One region of the Bradyrhizobium sp. USDA 4354 genome, then DNA from elsewhere that is predicted to be linked to it. Evidence: riboswitches for the same ligand, from Rfam matches in the RefSeq annotation. Region 1 holds a riboswitch; each other region holds the start of a gene.

What was found. A riboswitch is a leader RNA that binds a small molecule or an ion and turns the genes downstream of it on or off. The one in region 1 is predicted to bind cobalamin.
Region 2: linked by a shared signal. The riboswitch ahead of ACVIIV_RS24330 (TonB-dependent receptor) and the one ahead of ACVIIV_RS30890 (energy-coupling factor ABC transporter permease) in region 1 are both predicted to bind cobalamin.
Region 3: linked by a shared signal. The riboswitch ahead of metE (5-methyltetrahydropteroyltriglutamate--homocysteine S-methyltransferase) and the one ahead of ACVIIV_RS30890 (energy-coupling factor ABC transporter permease) in region 1 are both predicted to bind cobalamin.
Region 4: linked by a shared signal. The riboswitch ahead of ACVIIV_RS16485 (ribonucleoside-diphosphate reductase subunit alpha) and the one ahead of ACVIIV_RS30890 (energy-coupling factor ABC transporter permease) in region 1 are both predicted to bind cobalamin.

The regions. Positions count from the first base shown of each region.
Region 1 is NZ_JBSSDC010000001.1:6,612,013-6,616,219, reverse strand. Features, by position in the region: gene cobM (precorrin-4 C(11)-methyltransferase) at 1-24, shown strand, start outside; gene ACVIIV_RS30900 (cobyrinate a,c-diamide synthase) at 24-1,334, shown strand; gene cobA (uroporphyrinogen-III C-methyltransferase) at 1,331-2,062, shown strand; cobalamin riboswitch at 2,108-2,327, shown strand; gene ACVIIV_RS30890 (energy-coupling factor ABC transporter permease) at 2,365-3,042, shown strand; gene cobF (precorrin-6A synthase (deacetylating)) at 3,089-3,838, shown strand; gene cobT (nicotinate-nucleotide--dimethylbenzimidazole phosphoribosyltransferase) at 3,849-4,207, shown strand, end outside.
Region 2 is NZ_JBSSDC010000001.1:5,254,875-5,259,081, reverse strand. Features, by position in the region: partial or broken gene ACVIIV_RS24330 (TonB-dependent receptor) at 58-2,291, opposite strand; cobalamin riboswitch at 2,406-2,619, opposite strand; gene ACVIIV_RS24325 (hypothetical protein) at 2,723-2,980, opposite strand; gene ACVIIV_RS24320 (hypothetical protein) at 3,549-3,725, opposite strand; gene ACVIIV_RS24315 (adenylate/guanylate cyclase domain-containing protein) at 3,849-4,207, opposite strand, start outside.
Region 3 is NZ_JBSSDC010000001.1:3,614,897-3,619,103, forward strand. Features, by position in the region: gene ACVIIV_RS16650 (nodulate formation efficiency C protein) at 1-347, opposite strand, end outside; cobalamin riboswitch at 1,558-1,760, shown strand; gene metE (5-methyltetrahydropteroyltriglutamate--homocysteine S-methyltransferase) at 1,864-4,207, shown strand, end outside.
Region 4 is NZ_JBSSDC010000001.1:3,566,743-3,570,949, reverse strand. Features, by position in the region: gene ACVIIV_RS16485 (ribonucleoside-diphosphate reductase subunit alpha) at 1-1,667, opposite strand, end outside; cobalamin riboswitch at 1,790-2,007, opposite strand; gene ACVIIV_RS16480 (hypothetical protein) at 2,262-2,417, opposite strand; gene ACVIIV_RS16475 (hypothetical protein) at 2,591-2,833, shown strand; one part of gene ACVIIV_RS16470 (IS630 family transposase) at 3,456-4,058, opposite strand; one part of gene ACVIIV_RS16470 (IS630 family transposase) at 4,060-4,207, opposite strand, start outside.

The DNA of each region.
Region 1 (4,207 bases):
CCGCGCTTTCCGGAGGCATCGTGATGGCGGCCGGCCTCGTCATCTCCGCACCTGCTTCCGGCGTCGGCAAGACCACGCTGACGCTGGCGCTCGCCCGCTCCTGGCGCAATCGCGGCCTCAACGTGCAGTGCTTCAAGAGCGGACCCGACTACATCGATCCGGCGTTCCACGCCGCCGCCACGGGGCGCGCCTCCGTCAACGTCGACAGCTGGGCGATGGACCGCGGAGCAATCGCGCATCTCGTCAGCCGCGGTGCGGACGCCGATATCGTGCTCGTCGAGGGCTCGATGGGCCTGTTCGACGGTGTTGCTGCACGTGGCGTCTCCGGCACCGGTGCCACCGCCGACATTGCGGAGATGCTGGGCTGGCCGGTGGTTCTGGTGATCGATCCGTCGGGCCAGGCGCAAACTGCGGCGGCGATCGCCGCAGGCCTTCGTGATTACCGCGCCGGCGTGCGCCTTGCGGGCGTCGTGCTCAACCGCGTCGCCAGCCCGCGGCACGAAGATCTCGTGCGGCGCGCGCTGAAGGATTCCGGCATTGACGTGTTCGGCGCGCTGCCGCGCCATGCCGAGATCAGCCTGCCGAAGCGGCATCTTGGCCTCGTGCAGGCCGAGGAGCAGGCCGAGATCGGCAAGCTGATCGACGAGGCCGCGCGTTTTGTCGCCGAGCATGTCGATCTCAATGCGGTGCTGCGATCGGCAGCCAGCTGGTCACCACAAGTGACGACGAGCGGTCTGAATGTGACGCCGCCCGGCCAACGCATTGCACTGGCCCGTGACGCCGCTTTCTCCTTCGTCTATCCACATATGCTGGAGGCCTGGCGCGCGGCGGGCGCCGAGATCGTGCCGTTCTCGCCGCTGGCCGATGAAGCGCCCGATGCGAGCGCCGACGTGTGCTGGCTGCCCGGCGGCTATCCCGAGCTTCATGCCGGCAGGATCGCGGCCAATGCACGCTTTCGCAGCGGCCTTCGCGGCTTCGCGGAGACACGGCCCGTGCATGGCGAATGCGGGGGTTATATGGTGCTGGGCGCCGTTTTGACCGACGCCGACGGCGTCCGTCATGAGATGGCGGGGCTGCTCGGCCTGGAGACCAGCTTTGCCAAGCGCCGCATGCATCTCGGCTATCGTCTTGCCGAACTGGCTGCACCGATGCCGGGGCATGAGGTCGGCGCGCGCCTGCGCGGCCACGAGTTCCACTATTCGACCATCGTTGCCCAGCCTGATACGCCGCTGGCGGTCGTGCACGACGCAACCGGCACGGTCATTGCCGAGACCGGCTCGCGCCGAGGCCATGCCACGGGCACGTTCTTCCATCTAATCGCGGAGGACCGGTGAGCGGTTTTGTCTCTTTCGTCTCCGCCGGCCCCGGCGATCCCGAGCTCCTGACGGTGAAGGGCGCCGCGCGGCTGCGCGAGGCCGATGTCGTGCTCTATGACGATCTTGCCTCCGGTGCGATCCTCGATCTCGCCCGGCCCGGCGCCAATCTCGTCGCGGTGGGAAAGCGGGCCGGGCGTCCCTCGACCAAGCAGCACCACGTCAACCGTCTCTTGGTCGATTATGCCGCAACCGGCGCGCGCGTGGTGCGGCTCAAGTCCGGCGATGCCGGCGTTTTCGGCCGGCTCGAGGAGGAGCTGGAAACGTTGCGCGAAGCCGGCATCGGCTACGAGATCGTTCCCGGTGTCACGTCCGCCTGTGTCGCCGCCGCCCAGGCCGGCATCCCCCTGACCCGTCGGCATACCTCTCGCCGGGTGCAGTTCATCACCGGTGCTGATGTGACTGGCGAGCTGCCGCCGAACCTGAATTGGGCAGCGCTGGCTGATCCCGAGGCCACGACCGTGGTCTATATGGGCCGGCGCACCTTTCCGGCGCTTGCCGCAAAATTGATCGAACATGGGCTTGCCCCAACCACCCCGGCGCTGTTCGCCGAATCCCTCGGGCGGTCTGACGAACGGCTGGTCCGCACCACCATTGCCGAGCTCGCCGAGCAGCTTGCGCGCGGCGGGGCCGCTTCCACCGCGGCCGTGATTCTGTTCGGCGCGCTGGCGGGGGATTATCCGTCATGACGGCTCCGGCAGCGGTTCGCCCCTTGACGCCGGCTCGGCGAAAGGGGCACACAAGAGAGGCATGGTGCTCGACGCGGCGCAAAGCGCCTGAGCATAATCGGGAATGGGGGTGGGCGGACCCAGTTGCGGCGTCCAAAACCCCAGCCGCCCCCGCGACTGTAAGCGGTGAGGGGCTCCGATCAGCCACTGGGCCGCAAGGTCCGGGAAGGCCGGAGAACCCCTGTGAACCGCGAGCCAGGAGACCGGCCCTGCACGTTTTGAGGCCAAGGCCGTCGGGTGTGACGGCAGGAAGGAATTGAGCCATGCATATCGAACCCGAGGTCGTGACGGGCGCCAAGCTCGTGTTGAGTTACGCAACCGGCATCGCCGCAGGCGGTGTTGCGTTGAAGCTTGCGGCCGAAACCGTGCGCGAGCAGGGCGCCCGCTCGTTCGCGGCGCGCACGCTCGCCACCACGGGCCTCGTCTTCACCTTCTTCCAGGTCCTGCCGCATTTCCCGGTCGGCGTCTCCGAGGTGCACTTCATCCTCGGCTCGACCCTGTTCCTGCTGTTTGGTGCTGCGCCGGCGGCCTTCGGCCTCGCGTTCGGCCTCTTGCTCCAGGGTGTGTTGTTCGTGCCGACCGACCTGCCGCAATATGGCATGAACGTCACCACGCTGCTGGTGCCGCTGTTCGCGATTAAGGCGCTGGCGAGCCGGATCATTCCGCGCAATACGGCCTACGTCGATCTGCAATACCGCCAGGCGCTGGCGCTCTCGACCGCCTATCAGTCCGGCATCGTCGCCTGGGTGGCGTTCTGGGCGCTCTACGGCTCCGGCTTCGGTGCGACCAACCTCGCCAACATCGCGGCGTTTGCCGGGTCCTATGCGCTGGTGATCGTGATCGAGCCGCTCGCGGATCTCGCCGTGCTGGCGCTGGCGAAGTCGCTGCGTGGCGTCACCGCGCCCGGCCTCGTCACCCCGCGCCTGCACAACGCGGCCTGAGAGACAAGCGAAAGGGCGGCCGTGATGGCCGCCCGTCGCGCTCGCGATGCTCACGCTCTCCCTGATAGGCATCGGTTGCGGCGATCCCGAGCAGCTCACGCGCGCCGCGATCCAAGCCATCAACGCGGCCGATCTCGTCCTGATCCCGCGCAAGGGGACTGCGAAGTCTGATCTCGCTGATCTCAGGCGCACGATCTGCGCCGGCGTGCTCACCAACAAAACGACGCGCATTGCCGAATTCGACCTTCCCGTGCGCGATGCAGCCGAGGCGGACTACCGCAAGGGCGTGGACGATTGGCACGATGCGGTGGCCGCGGCCTGGTCCCAGACGATCGCGAGGCACCTCGAAGGCGATGGCAAGGTTGCGCTGCTGATCTGGGGCGATCCGTCGCTCTATGACTCCTCGCTGCGCATTGCGCGGCGGCTCGATCCCTTGCCGACGATCGAAGTCGTGCCCGGCATCACCTCGATCCAGGCGCTGTGCGCGGCGCATGCACTGCCGCTCAACGACATCGGCGAGCCGTTCCTGGTCACGACGGGGCGGCGCTTGCGCGACGGCGGCTGGCCGCAAGGTGTCGATACCGTGGTGGTGATGCTCGACGGCGGCACCGCGTTCCAGTCGCTGGATCCAGAGGGCTTGCAGATCTGGTGGGGTGCCTATCTCGGCATGCCCGACCAGATCATCATGTCCGGCGCGCTGGCCGAGATCGGCCCGCGCATCGTCGCGTTGCGGCAAGAGGCGCGCGAACGGCATGGCTGGATCATGGACAGCTACATTCTCAAGCGCCGGCGTTGAGTGAGGCAGCATGCTTCCCGAATGGGTTTACCAGAACTGCCCGGAGGTCTCCGCGGTCCATCGCGAGGCGGCCATTGCGCGGCAAGCGCAACTGACGAAGCCGACCGGCGCACTCGGCCGGCTCGAGCAGCTCGCGATCGAGCTTGCAGGTTTGCAGGCGACGGAGCAGCCCCGCGCTTCGCGGGTCCCGATCATCATCTTCGCCGGCGACCACGGCATCGTCGCGCAGGGTGTGTCAGCCTATCCGCAAGAAGTGACCATCGCGATGATGGCGAACTTTGCGGGTGGCGGCGCCGCGATCTCGGTGCTGGCGCGCGAGCTTGGCTCGAGCCTGGAGGTGGTCGACGCCGGCACGCTGGCACCAGGGGA
Region 2 (4,207 bases), 1.4 Mb from region 1:
TTCGAATTCTAGTTCATTTGGGGTCGAGTGACAGCCCTGTTGACGTCAAAGCCTCGATCAGAATTTGGCGCCGGCCTTGAGCAGATAGGTGCGACCGGGCAGCGGATAGGCGCTGAAGCGTCCATCCGTGAAGGTGCTTGCGATGGCATAGTCGTAGTAGAGCGCGTTTAGCAGATTGTTGACGCTGAACGACCAGAAGTACCGCTCATATTGACCGCTGAGCTTGACGTCGATCGTGCCATTCGCAGGGATAGGCCTCTGGGTTCCGGCCTGGTCATTGTCCATGCGACGCTCGCTCCAGAAACGCGCGGTGGCATCAAACACCAGATAGTTCTGCCAGATGTTCCAGGTGAGGCCCGCACTCGCGGTGTAGCGCGACACCAGCGGCACGTCGTTGCCCGCCCAGATGCCTTCGCGGAAGACAGCCCGGGTATAGGCCATGCCGGAACGCACCAGCAGTGCATCGTTGATGCGATAGGCGACACTGGTCTCCGAGCCGTAACGGCGGGTCGGATCGAGATTGGTGTTGTAGAACAGGATCGGATTGAAATGGATCTCGCTGGCGAGGTCCATCAGATAGAGACTGCTTTGCATCTGCAGTCCGCCCCCCCCCCTCTGATGCGCAGCCCGCCCTCGATGTCCTGCGAGGTCTGGGTCTTGAGCTGAAACGTCTGCGGAAGCGGATTGAACAACGGGTCGAATGAAGGGCCTGACGACACCCGCTCGTCGACGTCAGGCGTGCGGAAGGCGCGCGCCACCCGGCCGAACAGCGCGACGCTATCGCTGAGACGATGCTCGGCACCGAGGTGCAGCGCAAATTGAGTCTCATCGCTTCTCAGCGGAAGCGCACCGATGTCGGCATTGAACGGAGCCGCCGGATCAAAATTGTCCCGGGCCGAGAGATTGACGTTCTGCACCCGTGCGCCGTAGGAGATGTCGGTCGTCGGCGCGACACCCAGCGTGTGCTGGACATAGCCCGCCACCGTCCGCTGCCTGAGGTCGTAATTGTGCCAGGGGGCGAGGCCCTGGCCGGCGCCGCGGTTCTGCTGAAAGCCCGCATCGTAATAGTCGATGCCGGTCAAGAGCTGCGACGGCATCCCGAGCAGAAGGCTCTTCACGCTGAGGCGCGGCGTGATCGACCATGTCGTCAGATCGGCCTCGACATAGGTCGACGTGAAGAAAGCCGGAACCGGCGTCGGGCTCGAGAAGAACGCGCTCTGCTGTTTCTTGTCGCGCAGGCCGCCGTCGACGATGAGATCGACGCCGTTGACCAGGGTCTTGGTGAAGCCCGCCGTCGCGCTGAAACCCTGCTGGTTGGCGTAATTGAAAGGCGTGCTGGTCCCGCGCCGGCTGGTCGCGAGCTCGTCGACGCCGATCGACGGATCGACCGTGCGGCCGCCCGGCAGTCGCAACTCCTGATTGTCACCGGTGACGGTCAGGAAAGCAGTCAGGCCCGGCGTCGTATAGTTCAGATTGCCGACGCCGTTCGCCTGGGAGTATCGATTGTTGTCGCGATAGCCATCGGTCCTGACGGCATTGCCGTAGAACGAGGTCGACCATGGACCGGAATTGAGCAAGGTCGAGACGTTACCCAGCCTGGTGTTGAACGAGCCGAAGCCGGCCTCGATGCGCGCTGTCGCGGGCGGGCCGCCGACACCGTTTTTGGTGACGATGTTGATCACGCCGCCGACCGCATTGTCACCATAGAGCACAGCACCGGAATTGCCGCGGGTGACCTCGATACGTTCGATCGAATTGAGCGGGACGGTGGAGAGATCCACCTGCGCCATATCGATGTCGTTCAGCCGCCGTCCGTTGACCAGCACCAAGGTGTTGGCAGTGGCGAACGCGCCGAAGCCGCGCAGGTCGACATTGGTCTTGGCACCGATCTGGCCGCCATAGAACGTCGTGATCTGGGCGCCCGGCACCTGCACCGCGATGATCTCGGCCAGCGTCTGCGAGGGCGCATGCGCGATGTCCGCCGCCGTGATGACGGTCGTGGCCGCGCCGACGATGCCGCCATTGTTGGCGACCACCTCGCTGCCGGAGCCGGACGAGCCTGTCCCGCTCGGTGCTCCGTTCGGCGTCGCCCGGCGCCTCCCCGCGTCGCCATCGCCGGTCGCCCTGGCCCGCGTACGGTTCTGATCGTCAGGCTTGGTCACTTCGACCGGCGGCAACTGCTCGGCGACGGCCTGCTGTGCGCGGGCGATGGAGAGATCGAGCGAATGGAAGGAAACGGCCGCAACCATGCCGGCGCAGCAGCGCCTGGCGGCAGTGACAATACGGGACACAATGATAACCTCGGCATGACGTCAGTGGCACGTCACAGCGAACGAGGCTTTACGGCGGAGCGATCGATTGCTCCGGTGAAGCTAATGTCTGTACTCCCCGACCGACATCTTCGCGTGTGACCACGGCTGACGGCAGGTCTCCTGGCTCGCGGGTCGTTACCTCTACGTCGCCTTCCCAGGACCGAGATTCCCAGTGGCACAGGACGAGAGATTCACCGCTTACAGTTGCGGGGGCAGCCATGGCATTGAGAAGATCCCGGCGTTGGGAAATCTCGCACCACGTTCCCTTTTGATCTCCGTAAGGAGAACCGTCACCGTTCAATCTACGAGTCGTCCGGACCGGGAGTCAATCGACCGGCGGCCGTTGTCACCTCCGCAAGCTGGCATCGACGTACCGGCCAATGCCGGTCCATGGGAGGGCGGCCGGCCGCTCAGGTCCGCCCTCGCAAACGTTGGGCCTGGGCCCAGGCGACAGCGACATCGTGCGGCGGGACATCGACGTGCTTGATGGGCGTCAATTCGCCGGAGGCGGAGACGATCGCGGTCTCTTCGCGGCGGCAGCGCGTGCAGACGAAGCGGACCTCGTGCGGGGACGCAGACCAGCTCGTCCGCTTCACATTGGCCGCCATCGGCCAGGCATCGCAATGCGAGCACGACACCAGAAATCGACCGGGATCGAGCATACCCATTCCATCGGACTCCGCGTCCCGCCCGCCCCCTTCAATGATTAATCCATGTGAATCGTTCCGGTGCCGGAGCACCGCCAGCCTTTGACCCTGGGCCGCTATCGGTTCCCGGTATCCGCAAGCCGTCAGGTCTCGTGGGCGATCGCGTTGCGACCTCACCGACCTCGTCGCGCGGTTGCGATCCCTGCAAGGCAGAAGGCGGTCCCCGCTCAGCGAGCTCCCTTGAGGGTGCAGGAGGTCGTGCAGGTGACGGTTGTGCCGCGGTCGCACGCTTTGCAGGCGTTGACACACTGGTTCATGTCGCGTGGATTGTAGCTGTAGTTTCGCATCGGACAGACTGGCGTCGTCGAGCCGGTGATGTCCTGCTGATCACAGGCCGCCGTCATGAGCGCGAATATGATCACTCCAACGAGGCGCATGGGATTGCCCTGTCAGGCATGGCAAATGACACTCGCGAGGCACGCTGCATTGCAACGAACCCCGGCCTTCCCACCACGAGCCATCGCCGATCAGACGACGCCCGCATGCTTCTAGGATGCGCGCCAAACGTTAAGAACGGATTGCAGACGGCTCAGGCCGCAGCCCTGGTCGCGATCGCATGCCGCATATCTGCCGCCAGCTGGCGGTACTGCTCGGCGAGCCTCAAATAGAACTCGCGCTTGGTGCTGTCGGTGGCGAGCTTGGCAATCAGCTCGCATTCGGCGGTGAGCGTCTCGAACCGTTCGAGCCTGTCCTCGAGATGTGTCATCGGCGTGTCCCCATTAGACGCCTCAGGGACGTCAAACCTAGGCCCGGGAAATAGGTCACGGCGAACATCGTTATGGAGTAGCATCGTTTTTTCTCGGTCCGGCATACCGGACCGCAGCCACGGCTATTTCTGCTCCAGCCGCCAGGCGCCATCCCAATTGGCATCCGGCGGATGGGGCGCGAACTGGGTGATGCGCCCGAGCATCGCGCGCGAGGGGCCGTCGCCAGGCACCGCCTCGAGCGCCGCGTTGAAGGCTGCACGGGCCTCGTCGAAGCGCCGGGCGCGATAGGCGGCGAGACCTTCGGCATAGTGCGTGCGCAGGCTCACTTGTGCATCGGTGAGTGCGCCTGGTCTCGCCATCACCTCGAAGATCGCCTGCGGCGCGCTTTGCCCCGCAACCGCCAGACGATCGATCTCGCGCAATTCGAGGCGCGATCCAATTGCATCCGCAGTCGGCTGCGAGATCAGGATGCGGGTGCCGT
Region 3 (4,207 bases), 3.0 Mb from region 1:
GGTTCAACGATAGTGCAGCGGCCCTGCCGCAGAAGATCGCCGAGCCGGCCTTGCGTGGTCGTCACAAAGTTGAAGTTGCTCGGATCATGCAGAAAGCGAAGATTTGCGTCCCTTTCGCCATCCTTGACTTCACTGGCGATCAACGAGAGCGCCAGGGCGCGCCAGCCCAATTCCATCGGCTTTGCATAAGTCGACGCAAGTTGAAACGTGCCGTCGTGCGCGATCTTCCAGGCGATAACCTTCTGTTCGCCTAATGTCTCATCTCGGTGCCTGGCCCACCAAATGAGCACATGGTCATTTTGGTCAAGTTCAGCGACGCCCCACATTCGCGGGACGAACTGTGCCACCTTCGAGACCTTGGAGATAATTTCATCTATTGTCTCGCCGTCTTGCGCTCGCCACGTCGACTTGAATCTTTCGATAAGGGGGCTCTCGTTGGCGCGAACACTGTTGCTCGTCGGAGCCAGCCCGGCCAAGCAGATCAGGGATTGACAGAGACAAAACCATAACGCGCGTCTTGCAGACATTTTCCTCATAACTGTCAGCCTATCTGGTTTCATCCACACGTCATTCCAAAGCGAGCAACCTTCAACCTGTTATGCGCGAGCGCAAGAAGTTAGCGGCGACGCGACGGGGAGACCGACGGTGTCCCGTGCGAGCAGGCGCTCCCCTCTATGTCACGCGCCGCTAACTTCACTGCCAACGACAGCCTCAATTTGCTGTGCTGGACATGCCCAGCAGGAGGGACTGGGCATGCCGAGGACCTGCATTCTTCGTGCCACGCAATAGACGGCAATTCGCACCGGTTTTGTGTCCGCTTTGTCGACTTTCCGACTTGCGCACGTTTCGATGTTTCCGTTCAGCCTTTCCAGCGCGGCTTATGCATCCTCGTCACGCACTGGATATTCGACGGCGCAGGGGAATGCCTCGGCGCCGAGTTCCTAATGAGAATTGGGAGCACGTTTGCCGCCATTGAATCGTTTGGTTCGCTATCGTTGTCGGAATGTGGGTTTTCGATCTCTGCCATGCCTTTTGGCACTTACGGCCAAGGGGCCACGGCGCGATTGGCGCTCCTTTCGCGACATGCGGCGCTCCGGAAGTCGAGAGCAGCCTCAGCCAGCTGAGCTTTGCACTCGATGCCCAACGACGCGAAAGCCGATCTTCACCGCCGAGCATTTGAGGTCTGGCTGGCCCCGCAAATCACGTGCTCGCCGGGTATGTTGCTGGCTTTCGGCAGGTGTCTTGGGCTTATTCAACACGGATCCTGTTGGTCGAGAAGGGGGGCTGAATGGCGGACGTACTCAAGAACCGTTGGGAAGCCGGGACTCGCATCAAATGCGTTCAGCTCGAGCCAGCAGTCCCGACCGCGCAAGCCGCGTTTGTCCCTTCGATCTGGCGTGCGGCCCGCGGGCAGCTGCGATGGTCATTCCGATATCGCTGATTGGAGAGCGCTTCTACATCGTCTCAACGATAGAGATGCACGATCATTCGCGTAGCAGATCTCGCAGCATCAGCTTGAGACATAATCTGAGAGGTTGACGGAAGACTTCTCTTGCCGATAATCCAAGTCGTCGAGGTTCTCCGGTTTCCACTTGATCCGGAGCTAAGAGGGAAGCCGGTGAAAATGCCGGCGCTGCCCCCGCAACTGTGAGCGGCGAGCCGCTGTCCAACGATGTCACTGAAGCCTGCGCGGCTTCGGGAAGGCCGGACAGCAGCGATGAACCGCGAGCCAGGAGACCTGCCCCGACAATATATTCGTCCACGGGCGGGGTGTCCCGGTGGTGCGCCAAGCAGCCGTCGCACCGCGCGACTTCCCCTGCCTGCGTCCGCCCTGGCCTTTGCCCCCAACATGGGGTTAACGCTATGTCTCTTCTCTCCCTTCCGGTTGCCACGCTCGGAACGCCACGCATCGGTCCAAGGCGCGAGCTCAAACTCGCTCTAGAAAGCTATTGGGCCGGAAAAAGCAGCGAACAGCAGTTGCTCGAGGACGCAGCTGGCCTGCGTGCCGCGAACTGGGCTCGTCAGAGATCTATCGGAGTCACGGTCATTCCATCGAACGATTTCTCGCTGTATGACCAGGTGCTCGACACAAGTTTCATGGTTGGCGCCATCCCGGAGATCTACGCCTCGAACGCCGAATCCATTTCGCTCAAGACGTACTTCGCTATGGCCCGCGGATCACAATGCGACGATCAGGATGCGAGTTGCGGTCACGGACCGCGCGGATTTGGCGCACCCGCGCAGGAGATGACCAAGTGGTTCGACACCAACTACCACTACATGGTCCCCGAGTTTCACAGGGGACAGACTTTTAGGCTATGCTCTCGCAAGCCGATCGAGGAGTATGACGAAGCCAAGGCCCTTGGCTTTCAGACCCGCCCTGTCCTGATCGGGCCGGTCACATTCCTAAAGCTCGGCAAGAGTCCCGATCCTGCGTTCCAGCCACTCTCATTACTGGATGAACTGATACCGGCCTATATCGAGGTTCTGCAGGAATTGGCCAGACGTGGGGCAAATTGGGTTCAGTTCGACGAACCCTGCCTGGTTCTTGATCTGGATGAGAGGGCGCGACAATCGTTGCGACATGCCTATGACCGGCTCACCAAGGAGGGGCCGGCCATCAAGATCTTAGTTGCCAGCTATTTCGGCGAGCTCGGGGACAATTTGGACACCGCCTTGAGCCTGCCGGTTGCCGGACTGCACCTCGATCTGGTTCGAGCGCCACAGTTGTTGGACCAGATCATCGCTGGCGGCCGAAGTGATCTCGTCATGTCGCTCGGTGTCGTCGACGGCCGGAATGTATGGCGGTCGAATTTGTCGTCGCTGCGCCAGCGGCTCGAACCCGCGATTGAGAAGCTCGGCAAGGATCGTGTACAGATTGCTCCATCCTGCTCGCTGCTTCATGTGCCGGTCGATGTTGAACTCGAAACCGGGCTCGCTTCCGACGTCAAGAGCTGGCTTTCTTTCGCGGTCCAGAAGATGCGGGAGCTTACGATCCTGGCGCGGGCACTCGCAGGCGACCAGAATGTTGCGCTATCTCTTGCCGAGTCGGAATGTGCCGCGAGTGGCCGCCGGTCTTCGCCGAAAATCCGTGATGCCAATGTCGCTGTACGGATGAAAGCGATCGATCAGACCATGCGTCGGCGCGCCAGCCCATTTGCCCGTCGTGCCGAGATCCAAAGCAACCGTTTCGGACTACCGGCTTTTCCTACCACGACCATCGGATCGTTTCCGCAGACCACAGAGGTCCGGAATGCCCGTGCGGCGCATGCGCGAGGCGCGATAAGTGACGAGCAATACGACAGGTTCCTCAAGGAGGAGACTGCGCGCGCCGTACGTTGGCAGGAGGACATCGGTCTCGACGTCCTCGTGCACGGCGAGTTCGAGCGCAATGACATGGTGCAGTACTTCGGCGAGCAACTCGCCGGCTTCGCATTTACCAGGAACGGATGGGTGCAGTCCTACGGCTCGCGCTGCGTCAGGCCACCGATCCTGTTTGGCGATGTAGTGCGGCCGAGGCCTATCACGGTGGACTGGTGGCGCTACGCGCAATCACTAACGAGGAAGCCGATGAAGGCGATGTTGACCGGACCGGTGACGATCTTGAACTGGTCCTTTGTTCGCGATGATATTCCCAGAAGCGAGGTCTGCCGCCAGATTGCGCTCGCGATCCGAGACGAAGTTCGCGATCTCGAGAATGCTGGTGCGACAATGATCCAGATCGACGAAGCCGCACTGCGCGAAGGAATGCCGTTGCGTCGATCGGATTGGACGGCCTATCTCGACTGGGCCGTGGATTGCTTCAGCATCTGCTCATCGGGCGTCGCCGATGAAACGCAAATTCACACACATATGTGCTACTCGGAGTTCAACGACATCATCGGTGCGATCGCTGCAATGGACGCAGATGTCATCTCGATCGAGACGTCGCGCTCGAAAATGGAACTACTCGACGCGTTCAGGAACTACGAGTATCCAAATCAGATCGGGCCGGGCGTGTACGACATCCACTCTCCACGCGTTCCCGAGACCAGCGAAATGAAGGAGCTGATGGCGTTGGCTCGGACCCGGCTGCAGGATACGCAGCTCTGGGTCAATCCGGACTGCGGCCTGAAGACGCGCAAATGGGAGGAGGTTCGGCCGGCGCTAGCGAACATGGTCGCTGCCGCCCGCCAACTGCGGGCTGCATTCGATCCGCGAGGCCGTT
Region 4 (4,207 bases), 3.0 Mb from region 1:
AGCATCGTCAGCATGCGGCGCCAGAGATCGGTCGCGCGGACCGTCTTGAACACGCGCATGCCGCCGGCCTTCGCCTTTGCCTCGTAGGCCTCGTAGGCCGACTTGAACGCCTCGCCGTAGAGATCATGCAAGTCCGGCGTCTCGTCCGGCGAGAACAGTGTCCATTCGCTATCGGTGTCGACACGCTGCATGAAGAGGTCCGGCACCCAGTTGGCGGTATTCATGTCGTGGGTACGGCGACGATCGTCGCCGGTGTTCTTGCGCAGATCGAGGAATTCCTCCATGTCGACGTGCCAGGTCTCCAGATAGGCGCACACCGCGCCTTTGCGCTTGCCCCCTTGGTTGACGGCGATCGCGGTGTCGTTGGCGACCTTCAGGAACGGGATGATGCCCTGGCTTTCGCCGTTGGTGCCCTTGATATGGGCGCCGAGGCCGCGGACCGGCGTCCAGTCGTTGCCGAGGCCGCCGGAGTATTTTGCGAGCAGCGCATTGTCTTTGATCGACTTGAAGATGCTGTCGAGATCGTCGGAGACGGTGGTGAGGAAGCAGGAGGACAGCTGCGGGCGCAGCGTACCCGAATTGAACAGTGTCGGAGTCGAGGCCATGAAGTCGAACGACGACAGCAGATCGTAGAACTCGATCGCCTTGGCTTCGCGATCGATCTCGCGGACCGCCAGCCCCATCGCGACGCGCATGAAGAAGGCCTGGGGCAATTCGATGCGCTTTCCGCGCACGTGCATGAAGTAGCGGTCGTAGAGCGTCTGGAGGCCGAGGAACTGGAAGTTCAGGTCGCGCTCCGGCTTGAGCGCGGCGGCGATCCGGCCGAGGTCGAAACGGGCCAAATCAGGATCGAGCAGCTCGGCCGTGATGCCGGTCTTCACATAGGCCGGGAAATACTCGCCATAGCGGGTTGCCATATCCGCCTGCGAGGCGGACGTCGGGGCGCCATGGACATAGGACAGCACTTCGCCGCGAAGCTTGTCGAGCAACAGACGCGCGCTGACATAGGCGTAGTTCGGTTCCTGCTCGACCAGCGTGCGCGCGGCCATGATGGAGGCCAGCGCCAGCTCTTCCTGGCTGATGCCGTCGTAGAGGTTGCGGGTGGTCTCGGCCAGAACGGGGGCGGCAGACACACCATCGAGGCCGGCGCAGGCTTCACCGATGATCAGCGCGAGGCGCCTGCTATCGAGACCAACGCGCGAGCCGTCGGGGAGCGTGACATGGAGTGACGGCGCCGCGGCAGGGGTCGCCTCGGTGGCTGCCTCCTCGGCTCGCTGGCGCGCTCGCTCTTCGCGGTACAGCACATAGGCGCGCGCGACCTTGTGGTGCTCGCTGCGCATCAAGGCGAGCTCGACCTGGTCCTGCACGTCCTCGATATGGAACGTACGCCCCTCGCCGGCCCGCCGCATCAGCGCGCTGACAACTTCAACTGTGAGCTGCTCGACGCTCTCATGGACGCGGCGCGAGGCAACCGCGGTGGTGCCCTCGACCGCGAGGAACGCCTTGGTCATGGCAACCGCGATCTTGGCGGAATCGAACGGCGTGACCTTGCCGTTGCGGCGAATGATCTGCATGGCCGGCTCGCTCGAAGCGGGCGCCAGCGACTGTGGACGCAACTGGATGATGGGTGCGGAGGAAGTTTCCGCGTCGTGAAGGTTCAGTGACATCAATAGGCCCCGTGATGCGCGCGTTGTATTTGAACGGGGCTGATAGGGAAGGACGCTGCAGAAACGCCCGCAGCAAAATGCCGGACGGTGCATGCAAGCGACCGCCGGACACCCCGCCCGTGGACGTTCAGATCGTCACGGCAGGTCTCCTGGCTCGCAGGTCGTCGCTCGCATCCCGTCTTCCCGGCACGAAAGCACCAGTGACGATTGTCGGAGGCAGCTCGCTGCTGACAGTTGCGGGGGCAGCGCCGGAATTCCGCGCCTTCTGGCGCAGTTCACCGGCTTCCCTCTTAGCCACTAAATCTTGCGATCTAGCGGAACCGTGACGCCCACATGTGGTGATATTCGCGAGCGAGTGTCAACGATTCGTTTGAGCTTCCGCTCAGATTGGCTGTGGAATGCGGGAATTTCGGCGGGCGGCTTGGCAAGACCTAAGCCGTGCTGCGCCCGAGCCGCGCGAAGATCGTGCTCGTCAACGCGCCCTGCGGTTCGGTGCCGAGGAGCGTACGAAGTGCTCCTCGATGCACGGCGCAGATCGCGCCGTGCCTCCCTGACGGAAAAGTCCAAAGACGCGATGTCGTCACGCCTCGTCGTTCAAGTCGAGATCGTACGACCACGCCCGAGCGGATTGAGCAGCCGGACAATCTCGCAGACGGCAACGAGGCCGATCAGCCATGCTGCGCTGCGCAGCCCGATCCGCGCCACGATCTTAAATGTAAAGGCGCCCTGGCCACCCAGGAATGCGCTCACGCGCTGGCTCGGCCTGCCCTGGCAGACCGACGAAGCATCGTGCAACTCCAGCGCCGATTACTCCCCTAGCACATATTTGTCATTCCCGAGCTTCTGGGGCGCGCGCGTGCCCGACCAAGTGCTGAGCTCTGCCGCTTTCGAGCGAGCGAGCGCTAACGTCACCGATCCGTTTGATGACCCAAGGGCTGCAACGTCTCCAGCACGCGTTGCTGCGGGAGGACTGGCTGCGCGACGTTCGCGGCCGCACGTATTACGAGCGCATTGACAAGATGGCTCAGCTGTGGGCAACGCTCGGGATGGTCGAACCACGCCAAACGCCGCAGGCACTGCGCGACGTTGGCTTCCCGGAACAGTCCACGTGGAGACTGGCCGCGATCGCGCGAATGCCGGCTCCGAACGAAAAAAAGTTGCCTTGATTACCCGGATCGAGTCGCTGCGGGAGCGGACACCGGAGCCGACTCTGTCCCAAGCGGGCCTCGAAGCGCCGCCCGAACGGACCACGCCGCCCCGCCATCAGTTTCGTCAGGATGAGGTGTGAACGGCGTGGACGACGACCGCGTCTGGGACGTTCTCGTGGTCGGCGCGGGCCCGGCGGCGATCAGCATCGCCGGAGACCTTCCGAAATGCGGTAGCATCGAGTATTCGTGTTACCGCCTCCCTAAGGGGCTGTCCCTCAGGTAAGGATGCGCCGACTTGATGAACGGAGACTTGCATCGGCACGCCGCCACCTGCATTGGCGATCTCCGTCAACTGCTGTTCGAAAGCCGCTGCGTCTGCGGACGGGAAACCGATAAGTTCTCTTGCGGGCCCGCGCTGCCCGACTGCTGGAGCCCCCGCGAGTTGAGGTAAAGTCCATCCGGTCTCACTTTCGAAATACCAAGGACTCGGCTGATGCAGGACCATCGAGCAAAAGATCGAGCGCGATCAGGGGCATCAGAAGAGGCTCCTCTTCTGATGGACACTGCAAAGCCCCAGTTCGCGACATGCCATCCCAAATCACCTGAGCATTCGGCTGTTTTGCACTAAAGCGCGATGGCATTAAGTTCGATACCCTGAATTTCTGAGGTAGTTGGCGCATTCATCGGCGGTGAAGGCATCGAGTGCGTGGCCGATTGCGGCGCAGACCGCGTCGACGGTTCGCGCGGCAGCTTTGCGGACGAGGTGCTTGAGCTTGGCAAAGACCTGTTCGATCGGGTTCAGGTCGGGCGAGTATTTTGGTAGGAAGAAGAGCTTGGCCCCGACTGAACGGATGAGCTGGCGGACGGCTTTGCTCCTGTGACTGCCGAGATTATCCAGGACGACGATGTCGCCGGGCTGAAGGGTCGGCAGGAGAACCTTCTCGACATAGGTGCGGAAGCTCACGCCATCGATTGGCCCCTCGATGAACCATGGCGCATCGATCCGGTCGTGGCGCAGGGCCGCCAGGAAGGTCATGGTCTTCCAGCGGCCGTGGGGGACCTTTGCGTGAAGTCTGCTCCCGCGCGGCGCCCATCCCCGCAAGGGGGCCATATCGGTCCTGGTCCAGGTCTCGTCGATGAAAACCAGCCGTTCAGCTTCGACGCGTCCTTGATACTTTGCCCACTGGGCTCGCCGCCGCGCGACCTCGGCTCGATCGCGTTCGCCAGCCGCCACGCTTTTTTTTGAAGCTGAGCTTCTCGGCATGCACGAAGTCCCACACCGAGTGGTAGTCGACCTTCAGACCGCGACCGGCAAGCTCGGCAACGAGACCGCGTATAGTGAAATCGCCGTCCTTGATCCGCTGCGACAGCCAGACTGCGTGGTCTCCCGAC